Regions from separate parts of the Microbacterium sp. LMI13-1-1.1 genome, predicted to be linked through region 1. Evidence: riboswitches for the same ligand, from Rfam matches in the RefSeq annotation. Region 1 holds a riboswitch; the other holds the start of a gene.
What was found. A riboswitch is a leader RNA that binds a small molecule or an ion and turns the genes downstream of it on or off. The one in region 1 is predicted to bind thiamine pyrophosphate.
Positions count from the first base shown of each region.

Region 2: linked by a shared signal. The riboswitch ahead of MRBLMI13_RS17960 (ECF transporter S component) and the one ahead of thiM (hydroxyethylthiazole kinase) in region 1 are both predicted to bind thiamine pyrophosphate.

Region 1 is NZ_JBFPNL010000006.1:572,994-583,595, reverse strand. It holds gene MRBLMI13_RS16240 (bifunctional hydroxymethylpyrimidine kinase/phosphomethylpyrimidine kinase) at 1-294, opposite strand, end outside; gene thiM (hydroxyethylthiazole kinase) at 291-1,139, opposite strand; TPP riboswitch at 1,130-1,223, opposite strand; gene MRBLMI13_RS16230 (NAD-dependent epimerase/dehydratase family protein) at 1,246-2,211, opposite strand; gene MRBLMI13_RS16225 (DUF402 domain-containing protein) at 2,276-2,992, opposite strand; gene pheT (phenylalanine--tRNA ligase subunit beta) at 3,125-5,629, opposite strand; gene pheS (phenylalanine--tRNA ligase subunit alpha) at 5,629-6,669, opposite strand; gene MRBLMI13_RS16210 (hypothetical protein) at 6,719-7,294, opposite strand; gene MRBLMI13_RS16205 (amino acid ABC transporter permease) at 7,367-8,299, opposite strand; gene MRBLMI13_RS16200 (amino acid ABC transporter permease) at 8,296-8,952, opposite strand; gene MRBLMI13_RS16195 (glutamate ABC transporter substrate-binding protein) at 9,012-9,920, opposite strand; gene MRBLMI13_RS16190 (amino acid ABC transporter ATP-binding protein) at 9,967-10,602, opposite strand, start outside.
Region 2 is NZ_JBFPNL010000008.1:120,686-131,287, reverse strand. It holds gene MRBLMI13_RS17985 (ATP-binding cassette domain-containing protein) at 1-80, opposite strand, end outside; gene MRBLMI13_RS17980 (enoyl-CoA hydratase/isomerase family protein) at 202-1,263, shown strand; gene MRBLMI13_RS17975 (ABC transporter ATP-binding protein) at 1,464-3,191, shown strand; gene MRBLMI13_RS17970 (ABC transporter ATP-binding protein) at 3,188-5,431, shown strand; gene MRBLMI13_RS17965 (D-alanyl-D-alanine carboxypeptidase family protein) at 5,549-7,189, opposite strand; TPP riboswitch at 7,272-7,381, shown strand; gene MRBLMI13_RS17960 (ECF transporter S component) at 7,375-8,031, shown strand; gene MRBLMI13_RS17955 (ABC transporter ATP-binding protein) at 8,028-9,488, shown strand; gene MRBLMI13_RS17950 (energy-coupling factor transporter transmembrane component T family protein) at 9,485-10,282, shown strand; gene MRBLMI13_RS17945 (TerC family protein) at 10,500-10,602, shown strand, end outside.

The DNA.
Region 1 (10,602 bases):
CCGCAGTACCGACGCATCGCCCTGACCGAGATGCACGCCGTCGACGCGAGCTCCCCGAGCGCGAGCGGCGAGCGCCGCATCGACCCGGTCGTTCACCAGGAGGATCGCACGGCCGTCGATCACGCGCGACAGCTCGACCAGCTGATCGGCGGTCTCGGCATCCGTCGCGATCTTGTCGCGCAGCTGCACGATGCGCACTCCCCCGTCGACAGCGAGGCGCACGGTCTCGACGACACCCCGCTCACCGCAGAGGCCCGGATCCGTGACGAGGTAGAGCGAGAGGTCGGCGATCACAGCGCGCTCTCCTGAACGCGCGCGGAGGCCACCAGGTCAGCCGGCTGCACGGCGGCGAGCGCGTCGAGCAGAGCAACAGCGAAGGTGCCGGGGCCCGAGGCGTGCACCGCGGCCCTCTCGGCGGCGATCGTGTAGACGAGGCTCGCCGACGCCACCGCCGTGAGCGGATCGGCAGAGGTCGAGCGCGCCGCGCCGAGGAACGCGGCCATGACCGCGCCCAGCGCGCACCCGCCGCCGGTGACCCGGGTGAGCAGCTCGTGACCGTTCGCGATGCGCAGCAGACGGACGCCATCGGTCACCAGGTCGACCGGTCCAGACACCGCGACCACAGAGCCATGACGCGCGGCGAGTGAGAGCGCTGCCTCTGCCGCATCGTCTGTCGTGTCTGTCGCGTCCACACCCCGGCCGCCTGCGCTGAGTCCGGCGAGCGCGAGGATCTCGGATGCGTTCCCCCTGATCGCCGTGGGGCGCGAGGCGACCAGCTCGTGGGCGAGGGCCGTGCGCACCGGGAGTGCGCCGATCGCGACGGGATCCAGCACCCACGGAGTGCCCGCGGCGACGGCACCGGACGCGGCTTCGAGGCTCGCCGCCCGCTGCTCGGGGGTCGGCGTTCCGAGGTTGATCAGGACGCCGGACGCCACCCCGGCGAACATTCCTGCTTCGTCGACGATGTCGACCATCGCCGGTGCCGCGCCGAGGGCGAGCAGCACGTTGGCGGTGAACCCCGTGACGACGCTGTTGGTGATGCAGTGGGTCAGAGGTGGACTCTCGCGCAGCTCGGACAGGAGCTGTCCGGCCGTGGCAGCCAGGGTCGATTCGGATTCAGGACGCAGACGATCGCTCATTGCGACATCCCTTCGCTAGTACGAACTAGATCAGGTTCGACGGGTCTGTTCTCAGCCGCGGATGCGGCACCCCGTGTCACTGCTCGCAGTCTAGCGACGCGCGCCGTCAGCGCAGAAGCTGGATCAGCGCGAGTTCGTCCGTCCGGGTCAGACCTGCGCGCCGCTCGCGATCGACACCGCGTTCCCGCTCGTCCTCGATCACCACCGCGATGGTCTCATCGAGCGGACGCAGCTCTCCCCCGGCCGCACGGTAGCGCGCGTTCGACCTCGTCATGAATCCGGTCATGTCGCTCGGGAGCCACAGCGGCAGCGATCGCTTGCCCGCCCAGTACTCCACCTCATTCGCCACGAGCCAGTCGTCGGTGGCCGTGACGGTGTCTCCTCGGTGACCCGCATGCCTGCGCACCGCCTCGATGACCTCGGCCATCGGGTGCCGGTCGCCGGTCGTGTTGATCACTCCGGTCGCAGTCGTCGTGCTGATGAACTCCGACAGGTCATCGACGTCGATCACCTGCACGTCTCGCCCGTCTGCACGCGGCAGCAGCACGGGTTCGTCGTGAGCGCGCAGGAACGCCGCAGCCCAGTATCCGAAGCGGTCGCTCGGGTCGCCCTTCCCGACGATCAGCCCCGGGCGCACGATCAGCGATCGGTCGCCGAGCGTGCGAACCGCGTTCTCGGCGGCGACCTTCTGCGCGCCGTACTCGTACTCATCCCCGGCGCCGGCCGGCTGATGCAACGGCGCGGATTCGTCCGCCCCGGCCGTCTCGTCATCGGAGTATGCCGACACCGACGAGACGTACGTCCAGCGGGCGGCTCGATCCCCGAGCGCCTCGACCGCCGCCGCCACGTGCGCCGCATTCGAGGAGACGTCGATCACGTGGTCCCAATCGCGACCGCGGACGGCGTCATAGGCGTCGGCGTCGTCACGATCGGCCAGAACCAGGCTCGCACCCTCCGGGGACGGTCGACCTCCTCGCGCGAGGCACATCACCGCCGCCCCGTTCACCAGCAGGCGTCCGGCGATCCGACCGGACAGCCAGCCGGTCCCGCCGAGGATCAGAACGTCAGTCATGGACCCATGCCACCATCTCCGCCGTGCGAGGGGAAGTGTCTTCCGCTCACGGCGGATGCCGGGTTCACCGCGCGCGGAGGTCTGACAGCCCCGTGAGCTCCGGGACGGTCCAGGAGGGATCCGGCCGCCAATCTCGCCATTCCGCGGCGAACGGCCAGTCACCGTCGCGGTACGACGCGATCGCCGCGTCGGCGTGCCGCTCGATCTGCGCCGCCTGCTCGGATGTGAGACGGCCCTGCTCGACGGCCGCGATCAGCTCGTCCTCATCCTTCAGATGCACCCGGCCGTCCGGCTCGATCTCGACGTCGAGGATGTGGTCCGACGAGTAGGTGTCGCGGTCGGTGCGCAGGTGCGCGTTCTCGAGGTTCACGTACCAGCCGGCGAACTGCCACTCCGCCCCGCTCACATCGCTCCAGAAGAGCCACACCGACCACGCGGCGCCTGCGGGGGCGATCCGCAGGATGCCGTTGCCCCACCACTCCTCCACGATCCGCGTCCGCGGGTCCAGCCATCGCCGCTCGAGCGGAACCGTTCGGATGCGCTCGCCTGCCGGAGTTCCCTGCCCCTCCTGCAGCGTGCCCGGAGCGAGCCAGGCGACGAGGCCCCGCTCGTCGTCGCGGACGACTCGCATGGGTGTGATCGTCGACGCATCTCCGGGCTGCCACCCCGGCTTCCGGTAGTGCCAGGAGATCTGATCGCCCGGGTCGAGGAAGGGCGCCTCGCCCATCGGTCGGACGCCATCGGGAACCGCCGCAGGCGTGCTGTGGGGAAGGATGCTCATCACGACACGCTACCTCGCGGGAAAGCCAGGTTCAGGTCGGCTCGGCGGTGGCGATCACTTCCACATCCGACGCCTCGATCGCTGCGTGGCGGACTGCATCCCGCACCGGAATGCAGTCCGCGCAGCGCTGAGTCAGTCGCGCAGCGTCGCGCCGAAGCGCTCGGCCGTGACAGCGACGCCCGCGAGCTTCGCCTCCGTCGCCTCGGCCGCGGTGAGCGTGCGATCGTCCGCGCGGAACCGCAGAGCGAAGGTGAGACTCTTCTGCCCTTCCGCGACGCCGTCTCCGCGGTAGTCGTCGACGAGTCGGATCGCCTCGAGGAGCTCTCCCGCGCCTTCGGCCAGCGCAACCTTGACGTCGCCGGCGGGGACGTCAGCCCCGAGCACGAGCGACACGTCCTGCGTGGCGGCAGGGAACGTCGACAGCGAGGCGGCGACCGCACGGGCGGTCGCCAGCGTGAGGATTCCGTCGAGATCGAGCTCGAGCACGGTCGCGCGACCCGGCAGGTCTGCTCCCGCTGCGACGTCGGGGTGGAGTTCTCCGACATAGCCGACCTCGACGCCGCCGACCGACAGCACGCCGGTGCGTCCGGGGTGCAGCGCCGCGCGCTCGCCCTGGGCCACCTCGATGTCCACGCCGGCAGCTGCGGCGATGACGCGAGCCGCGTCCAGCGCTTCCGACAGACCGGCCGCTTCAGCCGCACGGCCGGGCTGGCGTGCCACGACATTGCCCGTGAACAGCGCCGCGACGTGGCGGTGCTGCGGCGGGATCGAGGCGTTCAGCGCGGCGAGGGTCTCGTCCGACGGACGCACGCCGAGCGGCGGAACATCATCGGTGCCGTACTCGACACCGGGCTCGGGCAGGAACACGACGCCGGTCTCGAACAGCGCGAGATCCGTGAGGCCGCGCGAGATGTTGCGATGCGCGGTCTGCAGCAGTCCCGGGATGAGCGAGCGACGCAGGAACGGAGCAGAGCCGTCGAGCGGGTTCGCGAGCCGGATGCTGGGCAGGTGCTCTCCCGACGCCGAACCGTGCAGGTCGTTCTCGGCGTCGGTGGTGAAGGGGAAGGAGGGCGTCTCGACGAGACCGGCTGCTGCGAGCGCGTCAGCCACGCGACGTCGCCCCTGCTGGTGCGGCGTCAGGCCACGGCCGGACGGAGGCGTCGGCAGCACCGAGGGGATGCGGTCGAGACCGTGGATGCGCGCGACCTCTTCAGCAAGAGACCACTTGTCGGTGAGGTCCGGGCGCCAGGTCGGCGGGATGACGACCCAGCCGGCATCCGTCTCGGTGACCTCGCCACCGATCGTCGTGAGCGCGCCCACGATCTCGTCGTCGGAGTAGTCGACCCCGATGAGTCCCTGTACGAATCCTCGCGGCAGCTCGATCTCGGCGACGAAGACCTCGGCGAACAGCGCGCCACCCTCTTCGGTGAGCGTGCCGCCGGCGAACTCGACCATCAGGTCGGCGGCTCGACGAGCCGCGACGAACGGCACCAGAGGGTCGACGCCGCGCTCGAAGCGCTTGGAGGCCTCGCTCGGCAGCTTGTGCCGACGGGCGGTGCGCGCGATCGTCACCGGGTCGAACGTCGCTGCTTCGATGAGGACGTTGCGCGTCGTGTCGCTCATCTCGGTCGTGCCACCACCCATGACACCGGCCAGGCCGATGGGCCCGGATCCATCGGTGATCAGAAGATCCTCGACGTGGAGCTTCCGCTCCTGGCCGTCGAGAGTCGTCATCTTCTCACCGGGGGTCGCACGGCGCACCGTGATGCCGCCCGAAAGCTTGTCGAGGTCGTATCCGTGCAGCGGCTGCCCCAGCTCGAGCATCACGTAGTTGGTGATGTCGATCAGGATGCCGAGTGAGCGCATGCCGGCGAGCGACAGGCGAGCGATCATCCACGGCGGGGTCGGGCGCGACGGGTCGACGTCGCGGACGACACGGGTGACGAACTCGCTCGCCCCGACGCGGCCGCGCACGGGGGCGGCGTCGTCGACGATCGCCGTATGACCGGTTCCGGGCTGGAGTTCGACGAAGTCGCGTTCGGCCGGGTCGCGGAACGTCGCTCCGGTGGCGTGCGAGTACTCGCGTGCGACACCTCGGAGCGAGAACGCGTACCCGCGGTCGGGCGTCACGTTGATCTCGACCGCGACATCGTCGAGCCCGAGGAGGCTGATGGCGTCGGTGCCGACGGGAGCGTCGATGCCGAGGTCGGCCAGCACGAGGATGCCGTTGTGCTCGTCGCCGAGACCCAGCTCGCGCGCAGACGCGATCATGCCGTCGGACACATGACCGTAGGTCTTGCGGGCGGCGATCGGGAACGGCCCAGGCAGCACGGCGCCCGGCAGGGTCACCACGACCTTGTCGCCGGCGACGAAGTTGTGCGCACCGCAGACGATCCCGCGGATGCCGCCGTTCGCCTCGCCGACGTCGACCTGGCACCAGTTGATCGTCTTGCCGTTGGACTGCGGCTCCCCCTCGAGGGAGACGACCTGTCCGACCACGACGGGACCCGAGATCTCGAAGCGGTGGATATCCTCCTCCTCGAAGCCGACGGTGACCATCGCCGCCAGAACGTCTTCGGGCGTCGCATCCGCTGCCAGATCGACGTACTCACGCAGCCACGAAAGCGGGACGCGCATCACACCACCATCCCGTACTGCTCGCTGAAACGGACATCGCCCTCTGCCATGTCCCGCATGTCCTGCACATCGCTGCGGAACATGAGTCCGCGTTCGACGCCCATACCGAAGGCGAAGCCGCTGTAGACGTCGGGGTCGATCCCCGCCGCACGCAGCACGTTCGGGTTGATCATGCCGCAGCCGCCCCACTCGATCCAGCGGGCGCCGCCCTTGAAGGTCGGGTGCCACAGGTCGAGCTCGGCCGACGGCTCGGTGAAGGGGAAGAAGTTCGTGCGGAAGCGCGTCTTCGCCTCCGGTCCGAAGAGCTGACGCGCGACGTGGTCGAGCGTGCCCTTGAGGTGGGCCATCGAGATGCCCTTGTCGACGACCAGCCCCTCGAACTGCGTGAAGACGGGGAGGTGCGTCGCATCGAACTCGTCGGTGCGGTAGACGCGGCCGGGGCACAGCACGTAGATCGGCACGTCGCGGTCGAGCATCGAGCGCACCTGCACGGGACTCGTGTGCGTGCGCATCACGAGGTGGCGCGAGGGCGGGTCGACGTAGAAGGTGTCCTGCTCCTGGCGAGCGGGGTGGTCGACGTCGAAGTTCAGCGCGTCGAAGTTGAACCACTCGTGCTCGAGCTCGGGCCCTTCCGCGATCTCCCAGCCCATGCCGACGAAGATGTCGGAGATCTGCTCACTCAGCAGAGTGAGCGGATGCCGCGCACCGACGCGGGTCCGGGAAGGAACGGCGGTGATGTCGATGCGCTCGGATTCGAGACGGGCGGCGACCTCGGCGGCTGCCAGCTCCTCCTCCTTGGCGGCGAGGGCCTTCGTGACCTGACCGCGCCCCTGCCCGACGAGCTTGCCGAAGGCCGCCTTGTTCTCGGGAGCCACCTGCCGCATCGAGGCGTTCAGGACGGCGAGAGGCGAGCCGTCTGCGACATGAGCGGCTCTCGCCGCCTTCAGCTCGGTGGTATCAGCGGCCGCAGTGATCGCTTCGAGTGCGGCCGCGACGGCGGCTTCGACCGCTTCCGGGGTGATTTCGGGAGACTCAGACACGAGACAGGAGTCTACCGGGACGGCGGACTGCTCCTTCCCGAGGCCGGGCTCAGAGCGGGCCGAACATCGGCACTGCGACCAGGGGCACCCACGTGACCCGATCGCGCTCGAGCGCGGCCACGAGTCGCTGGTCCCGCGCCGCTTCGCGACGCAGCGTCTGACGCCCCCTGCCGATGACCGCGGCCGGGATCACGAACACCGAGACGAGCAGGAGTGCGAATCCTGCGTCGAGGACGAGGAGCGGCACCGGATCGACCGAGGAGACGATTCCGGAGATCAGGAAGACGTTGAGCGCCCCGAAGATGCTGGCTGCGGCGATGAGGCCGCCTCCGAGCGAGCCGGCACCCCGGGTCCTGTACGACGTGCCGGGTTTCGGGATCCAGCCTCTCACCCGTGCGAGGAACACGCCGGAGACGACGGCGACGATGCCACCGACGATCATCGACGGCACGTATGCCGAAGGCGGCATACCGACCGCCAGCAGGACGAGCCCGACGACGACGGACGACGAGCCGAGCGCGAGGAACGAGGCCCACATCCCACGGCGCATCGCGCGGGCATCGGCGACCTCACGCAGCCGAGACCGGGAGTCCGTGCCATGCAGCGCGGCCAGGTCAACATCCATCCACTCCGCGAGCGTGCGGCTCGTCGCAGGCGGATAGGCGGAGACCGGCTCGACGCGCATCACGACGGACGCTCAGACCGGGCCGGGGCCGTCCCCGCCCGCGACACCGCCCAGGCCACTGCCCCCGCGCTGCAGGGTGATGAGCTCGGTGTTGGTGCCGTCGCCGTGCTGGCGCGGGTCACCGGCTGCCTGGATCGCCTTGACCTTCGGCGAACGACGGGTGCTGATCTCCACCCACTTCGCGATGCCGGAGAGAATGAGGCACATGACGATGTAGATGCCGCCGATGACGAACGCCGACTGCAGGATCGGACGACCCTGCTGCGACGTCAGCTGCTTCGCGTAGTACAGCAGCTCCGGGTAGGTGATGATGAACCCGAGAGCGGTGTCCTTCATGGTCACGACCAGCTGGGCGACGATCACCGGGAGCATCGCCCGGATCGCCTGCGGCAGCAGGATGAGACGCATGACACCGCTCTTGCGGAGTCCGATCGCGTAGCCGGCCTCTTTCTGCCCGCGGGGCAGGGACTCGATACCGGCCCGGAGCACCTCTGCGAGCACGGAGCCGTTGTACGCCATCAGCGCGATGACGACCGCCCAGTACGGGTCCATCTTGATGCCGACCACGGGCAGTCCGTAGTACAGCAGCATCATGAAGACCAGCACCGGGACCGCGCGGAAGAGCTCGGTGATCGCGGTCACCGGGATCCGCACCCAGGCGTGGTCGGAGAGCCGACCGATCGCGAGCACAAATCCCAGCACGATGCTGAGCACCGCGGCGAGCGCGAACGCGGCGAGGGTGTTGCCGAGCGCCTTGAAGATGCCCATCCACACGTTGGAGAACGTGAAGACGAACCACTTCTCCGCCGAGAACTGGCCCGTCTCCACCATCCGCAGGACGATGAAGCCGAGAGCGGCGAGGACGAGGATGACGGTGGCGACCGCGATGACGCGGTTGCGGGCGATCGCCCGGGGCCCCGGGACGTCGTACAGTACAGAGCTCATCGCGCGATCCTCCATCGGTTCTCGAGATATCGCTGCAGCCAGCTCAACAGCAGCACCAGGGCGACGAACACCACCGCGACCCAGAGGAGGACCTCCATCGGGTTGCCGGGGCGATCGGCCGAGTCGTTGATGGTCGAACGCAGTGCCGCCAGTTCGGCGACCGAGAATCCGGCCGCCACGGTCGTGTTCTTGAGCAGGGCGATGAAGACGCTCATCATCGGAGGCACCACCGAGCGGAAAGCCTGCGGGAGGATCACGAGGCCCATCACCTGGCCGAAGGGAAGCCCGATCGCGCGCGCCGCCTCAGCCTGGCCGACCGGGACCGTGTTGATTCCGGCCCGCAGCACCTCGGCGACATAGGTCGCCGTGTAGATGCCGATGGCGAGGATGCCGAGCACGAGGTTCGACAGATCGGGAAGCCCGAGCTGCGGGTACCCGAAGATGAAGAAGAAGAAGACGAGGGTGAGTGGGGTGTTGCGCACGGTGTTCACGTACACGGTGCCGACGCCTCGCGCGATGGGCACCGGAGACACGCGCATCGCCCCGACGATGAGGCCGAGGATCAGCGCGATGATCCCGCCGGCGAAGAACACGATCAGCGTGTTGCTGATCGCCTGTCCCCACAGGTCGAGGTTGCCGAAGATGACGTCCACGCCACCCTCCCTTCTTCAGAATGAGTGGGCGGCCTCCCTGAGGAGGCCGCCCATGTCGATCAGTACGCGTCGACCTCGGGCTGCTCGACCTCGATGCCGCTGGAACCGAGGTTCGCGTCGAAGATCGCCTGCCAGATGTCGCCGTTGTCGGTGAAGAGCTCGTTGATGTGCGTGCGCAGCGCGTCATCGCCCTTCGTGAGGCCGACACCGTAGCGCTCCTCGGTGAAGAGGCCGCCGGTGACCTTCACGTCGTCCGGGTACTGCGCTGCGTAGCCGATCAGGATCGCCTGGTCGGTGGTCACAGCGTCGACCTTGCCGTCGATGAGATCCTGCACGCAGGCGGAGTACAGGTCGTACTCCTGCGTCTTGATCTCGGGGAAGTTCGCCTTGATGTTCTGGATCGGCGTCGAGCCGGTCGCAGAGCAGACGGTCTTGCCGTTGAAGTCCTCGAGCGCCTCGGCGTCGTCAGCATCAGCGGCGACCAGGAGTCCCTGGCCGGTGATGAAGTACGGGCCGGCGAAGTCGATGAGCTCCTTGCGCTTGTCGTTGATCGAGTAGGTGCCGACGTAGTAATCGATGTCACCGTTCGTGATCGCCTGCTCGCGGTTCGCCGAGGCGATCGGCTTGAACTCGATCTTGTCCTCGTCGTAGCCGAGCGATGCGGCGATCCACCGAGCGATGTCGACGTCGAAGCCGGTGCGCTCCCCCGTCGTCACGTCGAGGTAGCCGAGTCCTGGCTGGTCCTCCTTGACGCCGACGACGACCTTGTCGCGCTCCTGGATGGCGTCGAACGTCGGGCTGCCCTCGAGCTTCACGTCCTCGGCGACCTCGAACCAGGTGGAGTCCTCGCCCTCGTCGCCGCCTGTTCCGGCGCCGGGGTCGGACGGGCTGCCGCTGTTGCAGGCGGTCAGCGCGAACAGTGCCACCGTCGCGATCCCGATCCCTGCCAGTGTGCGTGTGCGTCGCATGTGCGTCTCCTTCGTGTGCTGTGTGTGCAAAGGTCTGTGAAGCTCGTCAGTGCGTGAGGAGCTTGGAGAGGAAGTCCTTGGCGCGGTCGCTCTTCGGGTTGGTGAAGAACTCCTCGGGTGTCGCCTCTTCGACGATCTTCCCGTCCGCCATGAACACGACGCGGTTGGCAGCCTTGCGCGCGAACCCCATCTCGTGGGTGACGACGATCATCGTCATGCCGTCACGGGCGAGTTCGACCATGACGTCGAGGACCTCGTTGATCATCTCGGGATCGAGCGCACTGGTCGGCTCGTCGAAGAGCATGACCTTGGGCTGCATGGCGAGGGCACGGGCGATCGCGACGCGCTGCTGCTGTCCGCCCGAGAGCTGGGCGGGGAGCTTCGACGCCTGCTGGGCGACGCCGACGCGCTCGAGCAGCATCATCGCCTCCTTGTCGGCATCGGCCTTCTTCATGCCGCGGACCTTGATCGGGCCCAGCGTGACGTTCTCGAGGATCGTGAGGTGCGCGAAGAGGTTGAACGACTGGAACACCATGCCGACGTCGGCTCGCAGGTTCGCGAGTCCCTTGCCCTCGGCCGGCAGCGCCTTGCCGTCGATGCTGATCGTGCCGCTCGTGATCGTCTCGAGTCGGTTGATGGTGCGACACAGGGTCGACTTGCCCGAGCCGGAGGGGCCGATCAC
Region 2 (10,602 bases), on a different contig from region 1:
GCGGAGAAGTCGGACACCGCCGTCACGTCGTTGAAGCGCTTCGTGACGTGCGTGAACTCGAGCACCTGTCCGTCGGGCATCTGCGACCTCTCGTTGCAGTGGGCAGTTCTGTCTATCCTGCCGGAAAAGCCGCAGGATCGTGCATTTACCCTACGAACGCGGCCGGATGCAAGGGTCCGTCGAGCGGGTAGCCTGGCACCCGTGACCGAATCCAGCGCTGCTTCCCGGGTCCTCGTCCGCACCGAAGGGGCCCTCGGCAGGCTCACCCTGAACCGGCCGGAAGCGATCAACGCGCTCGACCCCGGGATGATCCAGCAGCTCACCGAGGCCCTCGAGCGTTGGCGCGACGACACCGATGTGCAGATCGTCGTCATCGACGGCGCGGGCGAGCGAGGCCTGTGCGCCGGGGGAGACGTTCGCGCACTGCATGGGCAGATCGTGGCCGGACGCACTGAGGAGACCGCCGAGTTCTTCCGCGCCGAGTATGCGTTGAACGCGATGATCGCCGAGTACCCGAAACCCATCGTCTCCATCGCCGACGGCATCACGATGGGCGGCGGCGTCGGCCTGTCGGGTCACGCGGCCATCCGCATCGTCACCGAGCGTTCCCAGCTGGCGATGCCCGAGACGCGCATCGGATTCACCCCCGACGTCGGCGGCACGTGGCTGCTGGGGCGGATGCCAGGGCGATTCGGGGAGTACTTCGGACTCACGGGCTCGACGATGAACGGAGCGGATGCGGTGCTGCTCGGCTTCGCCGACCACCTCGTGCCGTCCGATCGGCTCGATGCGCTGCGCGAGGCGCTGGCCTATCGTGCCGACCCGACCGGGCCGGCCGAGATCGTGCTGCTGTTCGACGAGACCCCCGAGCCGTCTGCGCTCCCGGCGTCACGCGAATGGATCGACCGCGCGTTCTCGTCCGACACGATCGCGGAGATCGTGTCGCGGCTCCGCGCCGAGGAGGCTGCGGATGCCGCGACGACCGCGGACCTGCTCGAGAGCCTGGCGCCGACCGGACTCGCCGTCACCCTCGACGCCGTCAGGGAGGCACGTCGACTCCCGAACCTGCGCGCCGCTCTCGAGGGCGAGTACCGCCGCGTGATGTGGTTCGTGACGCAGCATCCCGATCTCGTCGAGGGCATCCGCGCGCAGGTCGTCGACAAGGACCGCAATCCGAAGTGGAACCCGGCGACCATCGCCGAGCTCCCGTCGGATGCCGGTGCCGATGCTCGGGATTTCGTGCCCCAACGCTCGCTCTTCTGAGGTATTTCGATATATCTGCGGTTGTTCGCCGCGGTGCATAAACCGCTGGCTGCGGGCCAAATGGTTCGCTGTCAGCGAAGGTCCGCCCATCGGGGGATACGAATGTCCGAAGTTCATGCCACTCTTGCTTGTGCGCGATCGTCGGCCTGCGTCCGCCCGTCGGGAGATCCGCCGATTCATCCTTCCTAGAAAGTCCGCCTGTGCTGGGAAAAATCCTCCTCCGTTATCTCGCCCGCTATAAGTGGCTGCTCGCGGCCGTCCTGGTGTTCCAGTTCGCCAGCGCGCTCGCCACCCTCTACCTCCCGCGCCTGAACGAAGACATCATCAACAAGGGCGTCGCCCAGTCGGACACCGACTACATCTGGCGCACCGGTCTCTTCATGCTCGCCGTCTCGCTCGGGCAGATCATCGCCTCGGTCATCGCCACCTACTTCGCCGCCCGTGCGTCCATGGGCGCGGGCCGCGACATCCGCGCCGACGTCTTCGCCAAGGTCAGCGGATTCTCCGAGCGTGAGGTGTCGCAGTTCGGTGCAGGCTCCCTCATCACGCGCAACACGAACGACGTGCAGCAGGTGCAGATGCTCGCGATGATGGGCGCCACCATGCTCGTCACCGCGCCGCTGCTCGCGATCGGCGGCATCATCTTCGCCGTGCAGACGAACATCGGTCTGAGCTGGCTCATCGCCGTGTCCGTGCCGCTGCTGCTGATCGTCGCCGGGCTCGTCGTCAGCCGCATGGTTCCGCTGTTCCGCAGCTACCAGGGCAAGCTCGACACCGTGAACCGCGTGCTGCGCGAGCAGCTCACCGGCGTGCGCGTCGTGCGGGCCTTCGTCCGGGAGAACATCGAAGAAGAGCGCTTCCGCGGAGCCAACACCGACATCATGGTGGTCGGCCGCAAGGTCGGCTCGCTGTTCGTGCTGCTGTTCCCGCTGTTCATGCTGATCCTCAACGTCACGATCGTGGCAGTCGTGTGGTTCGGCGGCATCGAGGTCAACAGCGGCACGGTGCAGGTCGGCACGATCTTCGCGTTCATGCAGTACATCGGTCAGATCATGGGCGGCGTCATCATGGCCAGCTTCATGGCGATCATGATCCCGCGCGCCGCGGTCTCGGCCGAGCGCATCGGCGAGGTCCTTGACACGCAGTCGAGCATGGAGCGTCCGGCGAACGGCGTCACCGACTTCCCGACGCCCGGCTCGGTCGCCTTCGACGACGTCGAGTTCACCTACCCCGGGGCCGACTCTCCCGTGCTCAAGGGCATCAGCTTCGCTGCAGAGCCCGGCGAGACCGTCGCGATCGTGGGGTCGACCGGTGCGGGCAAGACGACACTCGTGTCGTTGATCCCGCGACTCTTCGACGTCTCGGGCGGAGCCGTCTTCGTCGGCGGCACGGATGTCCGCGAGGCGGATGTCGAATCGCTCTGGGCGACGATCGGTCTCGTTCCGCAGCGCCCGTTCCTCTTCACCGGCACGGTGGCGTCGAACCTCCGCTACGGCAGAGAGGACGCGACCGACGAAGAGCTCTGGCACGCCCTCGAGATCGCACAGGGCCGCGACTTCGTCGAGGAGATGCCGCAGGGCCTCGAATCGCGCATCACGCAGGGCGGCACGAACGTCTCGGGCGGACAGCGTCAGCGTCTGGCGATCGCCCGCGCGATCGTGCGTCAGCCGCAGATCCTGGTGTTCGACGACTCGTTCTCGGCTCTCGACCTCACCACCGACGCCCGATTGAGGCAGGCGCTATGGCGTGAGCTGCCGCACGTGACCAAGATCGTGGTCGCGCAGCGCGTCTCGTCCATCACCGATGCGAACCGCATCGTCGTGCTCGAAGGGGGCACCATGGTCGGCGTCGGCACGCACGAGGAGCTCCTCGAGACGAGCACCACGTACCGAGAGATCGTCGAATCGCAGCTGGGGGTGGACGCATGAGCGAGCAGAACACGCCCCAGACCCGCCGCGGTCGTGCAGCCAAGGCGACGGCCGCGACCACTGCGGTCGAGCCCGAGATGACCGAAGAAGAGAAGTACGAAGCCGAGCTCGCCGAGAAGGCGCGCCAGGACGGCGGCGGCTGGGACAGCGTCGCACCCGGCAAGGCCGACAACTTCGGCAAGAGCTTCGGTCGGATGATCGGGCTGCTCAAGCCGTCGGCCGTGTGGTTCATCCTCGTGTCGATCGCCGGCGCCGTCGGCGTCGTGCTGACGGTCGCCGCGCCGAAGGTGCTCGGCGAGGCCACGAACCTCATCTACAAGGGCTTCATCTCGGTGCAGCTCGCGCAGGCGAACGGGGACTTCCCCGGATTCCCCGCCGGCACCCCGCAGGACGATGTCGTCGCCGCGCTCCGTCAGGGCGGGCAGGACGACTTCGCCAACCAGGTCGAGGCTCTCGGCAGCTTCAGGGTCGGTGACGGAGTCGACTTCGACGCGCTGCGCTGGGTCATCATCGCCGTGCTGGCGATCTACATCACCGCCGCCTTCCTCAGCTGGCTCCAGGGCTACGTGATCAACGTCATCATGGTCCGCACCATGTGGCGCCTTCGCGAGGCGGTCGAGGCGAAGATCAACCGCCTGCCCCTGTCGTACTTCGACAAGGTGCAGCGCGGAGACCTGATCTCCCGGGTGACCAACGACATCGACAACATCACGCAGACCATGCAGCAGTCGCTGTCCGGTGCGATCACGGCCGTTCTCACCGTTGTGGGAGTGCTCGTGCTGATGTTCTCGATCTCGTGGCAGCTCGCGCTCGTCGCGCTGGTCGCGCTCCCGCTCATGGGTGTGATCTTCGGTGTCATCGGCCCTCGGTCGCAGAAGGCCTTCGGCACCCAGTGGCGCAAGGTCGGTCGCCTGAACGCCCGCGTCGAGGAGGCTTTCTCCGGCCACGCGCTGGTCAAGGTCTTCGGTCGCGAGCAGGATGCGCTGGAGAAGTTCAAGGACGAGAACGAGGAGCTGTTCCAGGCGAGCTTCAAGGCGCAGTTCCTCTCCGGCATCATCATGCCGGCGATGACCTTCGTCGGCAGTCTCACCTATGTGGGCATCGCCGTGCTCGGCGGTCTCATGGTCGCGAGCGGGCAGCTGCGTCTCGGAGACGTGCAGGCGTTCATCCAGTACTCGCAGCAGTTCACGCAGCCGCTCTCGGAGCTCGGTGGAATGGCCGCGGTAGTGCAGTCGGGAACGGCGTCCGCCGAGCGGGTGTTCGAGCTGCTCGACACCGAAGAGCAGGAGGCCGACGCGGCAGATGCTCCGAAGCTCGCCGACGGCAAGGGCGTCGTGGAGTTCGAGAACGTCGCGTTCTCGTACACGCCCGAGCGTCCGCTCATCAGAGACCTCTCTTTCCGGGTCGAGCCCGGTCAGACGGTCGCGATCGTCGGTCCGACCGGAGCGGGCAAGACGACGCTCGTCAACCTGATCATGCGGTTCTACGAACTGAACGGCGGGCGGATCCTGCTCGACGGTCAGGACATCTCCGAGGTCACACGCGAGCAGCTGCGCTCACGCACCGGCATGGTGCTGCAGGACCCGTGGCTGTTCGCCGGCAGCATCCGCGAGAACATCCGATACGGACGCTCCACGGCGACCGACGACGAGGTTCTCGAGGCGGCGAAGGCGACGTATGTCGATCGCTTCGTGCGCTCGCTCCCCGAGGGCTACGACACGGTGCTCGACGAGGACGCGTCGAACGTCTCGGCGGGTGAGCGTCAGCTGATCACGATCGCGCGAGCGTTCGTCGCTCAGCCGTCGATCCTGATCCTCGACGAGGCGACGTCGGCGGTCGACACCCGCACCGAGGTGCTGCTGCAGCACGCGATGGCGGCGTTGCGACAGGGACGCACCTCGTTCGTGATCGCTCACCGACTGTCGACGATCCGCGACGCCGACCTCATCCTCGTGATGGAACACGGCGACATCGTCGAGAAGGGCACGCACGACGAGCTCATCACGGCGCAGGGCGCGTACTGGCGCCTCTACCAGTCGCAGTTCGAGCAGGCGGCCACCGACATCGACGCAGAGGACGCACTCACGGGTTCGACCCCTGTCGTCGTCAGCGGCGACGCCGAAGAAGCTGCGGCGGCGGCACAGGTCGGGGTCTCGGTGGGGGCGCAGGTTCCTGCCGCCGAAGCCGCTGCGGCACAGTCCGTCGTCGAACGCTCGGATGACGGGGGCCAGAAGGGCTGATCCGTACGACGGTCGACCCGCACGACGGCCGACCCGCACGTCGGCCGGGAAGCACGACGGCCGAGAAGCAGAATGCCCCGACTCCCGTTCATCCGGGGGCGGGGCATTCTGCTGTCGTCAGCGCTGAGCTTCGGTGATGCCGAGGAGCTCGAGCGGATGGGTCAGGCGCCACCACGGGCTCGGGGCATCGACGTCATCGGCGAGCGACAGCGACGTCGTCACCGTGTTCAACGGTCCTGAGCTCGTCAACGTGCCGACCTCGTCGCCCGACTCGCGGTTGTCGCCCAGGGAGAAGTCCGCCGAGGCCTCGGCCATCGCGCCGTTCCACAGCACGATGTCGGCGTCGGCATCCGTCACCACATCGGCGGTAGCGCCCCACGGCGTCGTGACCGTGCCGACGACCGTGCCGGCCGCGACAGCGGGGGCCTGCTGCTCCAATGCCGTCTCGACCTGCGAGAACAGCGAACGGGTCTGGGCGAGGCGCTGCTCATCGTCGGCCTGCCCGAGAACGGACGCATAGAGGTGCACGGTCGTGTCGTCGATTGTGATGACCTTCGCGGTCAACAGGTTCCAACTGTCGCCGAGCGTGCCGGTCTTGACTCCGACCACGCCAGGATCCGCCAGCATCCCGTTCGTGTTCACCACTGTGCCGGCGCCCGGAAGATCGACAGACGGAGTGCCGACGATGCCGGCGAACACGGGGTTCTGCATCGCCAGTTCGGCCAGCGCGACGAGCGACTCGGGCGTGGCCGTGTTGCGGGCGTCGAACCCCGATGGGGTCACGATCGTGATGCTGTCGAGGCCACGGTCGCGCAGCCACACCTCCGCCGCAGCGGTGAACGCCGAGGGGGAGCCCCAGATCTCCTGAGAGAGGCGGTCGATGTAGTTGTTCGCCGAACCGAGCAGCGTTCCCTGCAGGAGCTGGAACTCGGTGAGAGTGCCGCCCACGGGCACGTCGAGCGCCGACTGGTCGGAGCGGCGGTAGTCCCAGTACGCCAGGTTGTCCGCCCGCGTGAACGAGAACTCCGGGCCCTGCTCGCCCACGGCGAGAGGCATCCGATCGAGCACCATCAGACTCGAGACCACTTTGGTGACGCTCGCGATCGCCGCCGCATCGAGCGATGACGACGTCGTGCCGATGCCGCCGATTCCCACGGCGGCGCTTCCCTGGGTGGGCCAGGTGATGGCGGCTGCGGGCGCGGCGACCGTGGAGAGCTCCACTGCCTGCACGGTCGGCGCCACCTCGTGCAACGGCCACAGCATGGCCGACCCGACATAGGTGCCGAGCAATCCGACGAGAACGCCGAGCGGGACCAGCACGCCGGGGCGGGTGATCGCCGGGCGCAGATGGGCTCCGGTCAGAAGTGCGCCGCCGCTCGCGGCGGGAGGCGTGTCATCGAGCGCCTCGGTCGCCGGGTGCCGCGCGACTTCGACCGCGTCGACCCACGTCAGGGGCGTCCCACCGCTGGCACCCTCTGCCCACTGGGCGTGGGGAGTCGTCTCGGGAGTCTCGAGAGCCGCCTCGAGAGCGATGAGCCCGGGGGCGTCGTCATCCGCATCTGTTCTGGGCGCCGCATCCGTCGTGCCGGCCGACGAGACGTCGGCATCAGGAAGCGCCGCAGGCGAACCGGCGGGCTCCGACGAGTCAGCCGTGGCACCGGCAGGCGCTGACGCATGAGGCGCTGTCGCATCGGGCGTCGACGCATCGCCCGCAGGAACGGCGGAGGCGGTGGCCTCGGCGGAGTCAGGAGCGGTCACCTCCTCACGGTACCGAACTCGCGCAGGGATCAGTGTCGCTGCAACAGGAGCAGACGTGAGTGTCGTCACTGGGTAAGATCGTCAGAACAACCACGGGAGTCCGGCGAGCCGGGCTGAGAGGGAGCGAATCGCGCTTCGACCGTCGAACCTGATCTGGGTAATGCCAGCGCAGGGAGGAGTCACTGATGAGTACATCCACGTCCGGATCCACCACGGAATCCGCAGCCGTCTCGCGCGCCTCGAAGGGCCTCGGTCGCCCTGAGCTCTGGCGCTGGCGGGTCGTCGACATCGTCGTCGCCAGCGTCATCGCCGTCGCGTGCGCGCTGATCTTCCTGCTCTGGAACGTCGGCTACGAGGTGCCCAGCAGCATCCTGAAGCCGCTGCTCCCCGGCGTGCAGGGCCTGCTCGCCGGCCCCTGGCTCATCGCCGGTGTGCTGGGCGCGCTGATCATCCGCAAGCCGGGCGCCGCGCTCTACACCGAGCTGGTCGCCGCGATCATCTCGGCCCTCGTCGGCAACGCCTGGGGTCCGCTGACCATCGTCTCGGGGCTCGTGCAGGGTCTCGGTGCCGAACTGATCTTCCTCGTGTTCCTCTACGGCGTCTGGCGTCTGCCCGTCGCGATGCTGGCGGGTGCCGGAGCGGGACTCGCGTGCGGCATCAACGACCGCATCCTCTGGTACGCCGGAGCAGACACGCTCTTCACCACCGTCTACATCGTCTCGACCACCATCTCGGGTGCGGTGATCGCCGGACTCGGCGCGTGGCTGATCGCCCGAGGACTCGCGGCGACGGGAGCCCTCAGCCGGTTCGCCGCCGGCCGCGAGGTCACCGCACGGGTGTGACCTCGACCACGACGCCCGCCACCCTCGAAGCCCGCGGCTGGGGGTGGCGGTACGCGACGCGACTGCGGTGGGCGGTGCGCGACGTCGACCTGCGCATCGAACCGGGCGAGCGGGTGCTGCTGCTGGGGGCGTCGGGCTCGGGCAAGTCGACCCTGCTGCAGGGGTTCGGCGGGGTGCTGGGAGGGGCGGACGAGGGCGAGACGCACGGAGGGCTGCTCGTCGACGGCGTGCCGCCCATACAGGCGCGTGGTCGAGTCGGCATGGTGCTGCAGGACCCCGACACGCAGACGATCCTCGCGAGGGTCGGCGACGACGTGGCATTCGGCTGCGAGAACCTCGGCGTCCCCCGCGAGGAGATCTGGCAGCGGGTGCGCGCGGCGCTGGACGCCGTCGAGCTCGATGTCGCACTCGATCGATCGACGGCCGCGCTGTCGGGCGGTCAGAAGCAACGTCTCGCGCTCGCCGGCGTGCTGGCGATGCGACCGGGCGCGATCCTGCTCGACGAGCCGACCGCGAACCTCGACCCCGAGGGAGTGCAGGACGTGCGGGATGCCGTCGCCGCCGCCCTCGACGCCACGGGCGCCACCCTCGTCGTGATCGAGCATCGCATCGACGTCTGGCTGCCGCTCGTCACGCGGGTGATCGTGCTCGGCGCCGAGCCGGAGGGCACGGTCGTCCTCGCCGACGGGAGCCCTGAGCAGGTGCTCGGCGCGCGAGGGGCCGAGCTCGCGGCATCCGGTGTGTGGGTTCCCGGCCACCCGCCCGCCGTTCCGCCCGCGCCGGCGCACCAGCCGGGGGAGTCTCTCCTCGAAGCGCGCGGCCTCACGGTCGCTCGGCGACGGGGGCTCGCGGTCGCCGGGCCGTTCGATGTCGAGGTTCGCGCGGGCGAGGTGCTCGGCGTCACTGGCGCGAACGGCGCAGGAAAGTCGACGCTCGGACTCACGCTCGCAGGGCTCATCCCCGCCGAGGACGGCCGGGTCGCGGCTCTGCCCGCGCTCGCCGCCGGAGAGAAGCCCGACCCCATCCGCTGGTCGTCGCGCGCGCTGCTCACCCGCATCGCATCGGTCATGCAGACTCCCGAGCACCAGCTGCTCGCGAAGACCGTGCGCGACGAGCTGTCTGTCGGCCCCCGAGCTCTGAAGCTCTCCGAGCCCGAGATCACCGCTCGTGTCGACGACCTCCTCGAACGACTGCGGCTCACCTCGCTCGCCGGAGCCAACCCGTACACGCTGTCCGGCGGGGAGAAGCGGCGGCTCACGGTCGCCGCGGCCCTCGCCACCCGGCCGCGAATGCTGGTGCTCGACGAACCCACCTTCGGGCAGGACGCCACGACCTGGGCCGAACTCGTCGGCCTGATCGCACGCCTGCGTGACGAGGGCACGGCGATCGTGGCGATCAGCCATGACGAGGCCGTGCTGAAGGCCCTGCATGCGCGGCGCCTGGAGGTCGGCCGATGATCGATCCGCTGACCGCCCGCATCGAGAGACCGGGGCCGATCGCCCCTCGCTCAGCGCTCGCGAAGCTCGCCGCGGCGCTGCTGATCGCGCTGCCGCTCGTGCTGACGATCGAAGTCGTCTCGGCATCCGTCGCCCTGCTGCTCGAGATCCCGCTGCTCCTTCTCGCCGGCCTGCGGGCCAAGGAATTCTGGACCCGCACCGCCGTGCTGTGGATCGCAGCGCCGCTGAGCGCGGTCACCATCGCGCTCTACGGCGCGACCAGCGGAACGGTGCACTTCGAGTGGCTGGTCATGCGCGTCAGCGATGGGTCGCTCGCCCTCGCCGCAGCGACCGCCGTGCGCGTTCTCGCGATCGGGCTGCCGGCCGTGGTGCTCTTCGTCACGGTCGATCCCACCGATCTCGCCGACGATCTGGCTCAACGGGTGAAGCTGCCGGCGCGGTTCGTCGTCGGCGCGCTCGCGGGAATGCGGATGCTGGGCCTGCTCGCCGATGACTGGCGCGCACTGGCACTCGCGCGGAGGGCTCGCGGCGTCGCCGACGAAGGGCGGGTTCGCCGAGCGTTCGGCATGGCCTTCGCGCTGTTCGTGCTGGCCATCCGACGCGGATCCTCCCTGGCCACCGCGATGGAAGCGCGTGGTTTCGGCGGCACAGCGCCCCGCTCGTGGGCGAGGGAGTCGAGGTGGGATCGACGGGACACGGTGCTGGTCGTCGTCGCGGCGGTGATCCCGGCGGTGGCGATCGCTGTGGCTGTGCTCACCGGTGCGTGGAACTTCATCCTCGGCCCGACCGCCTGAGGCGCCCGAACGAGACGGACCCGCAGCATCCACTCAGCTTTCTCATAGCTGGAATGCCGATGTATTCGCTAGCATCGAGTGAACCCAAGGGGAGTACTCCACCACGGGCGGCTCGTCATTACGGATGTCCCTGCATCCCGGGTCCCCGGTTCTCGTTCTCGAGGATGGAGAAGACCTTGGCGTCGACATCGTCACGCCTACGTCTTCTGGAGACCTCTTGAACATCACGCCTCTCGTGTGGATCATCACGATCGCCGTCACGATCGCCTTCTTCGTGTACGAGTTCTTCGCCCACGTGCGAAAGCCCCATGAGCCGACCA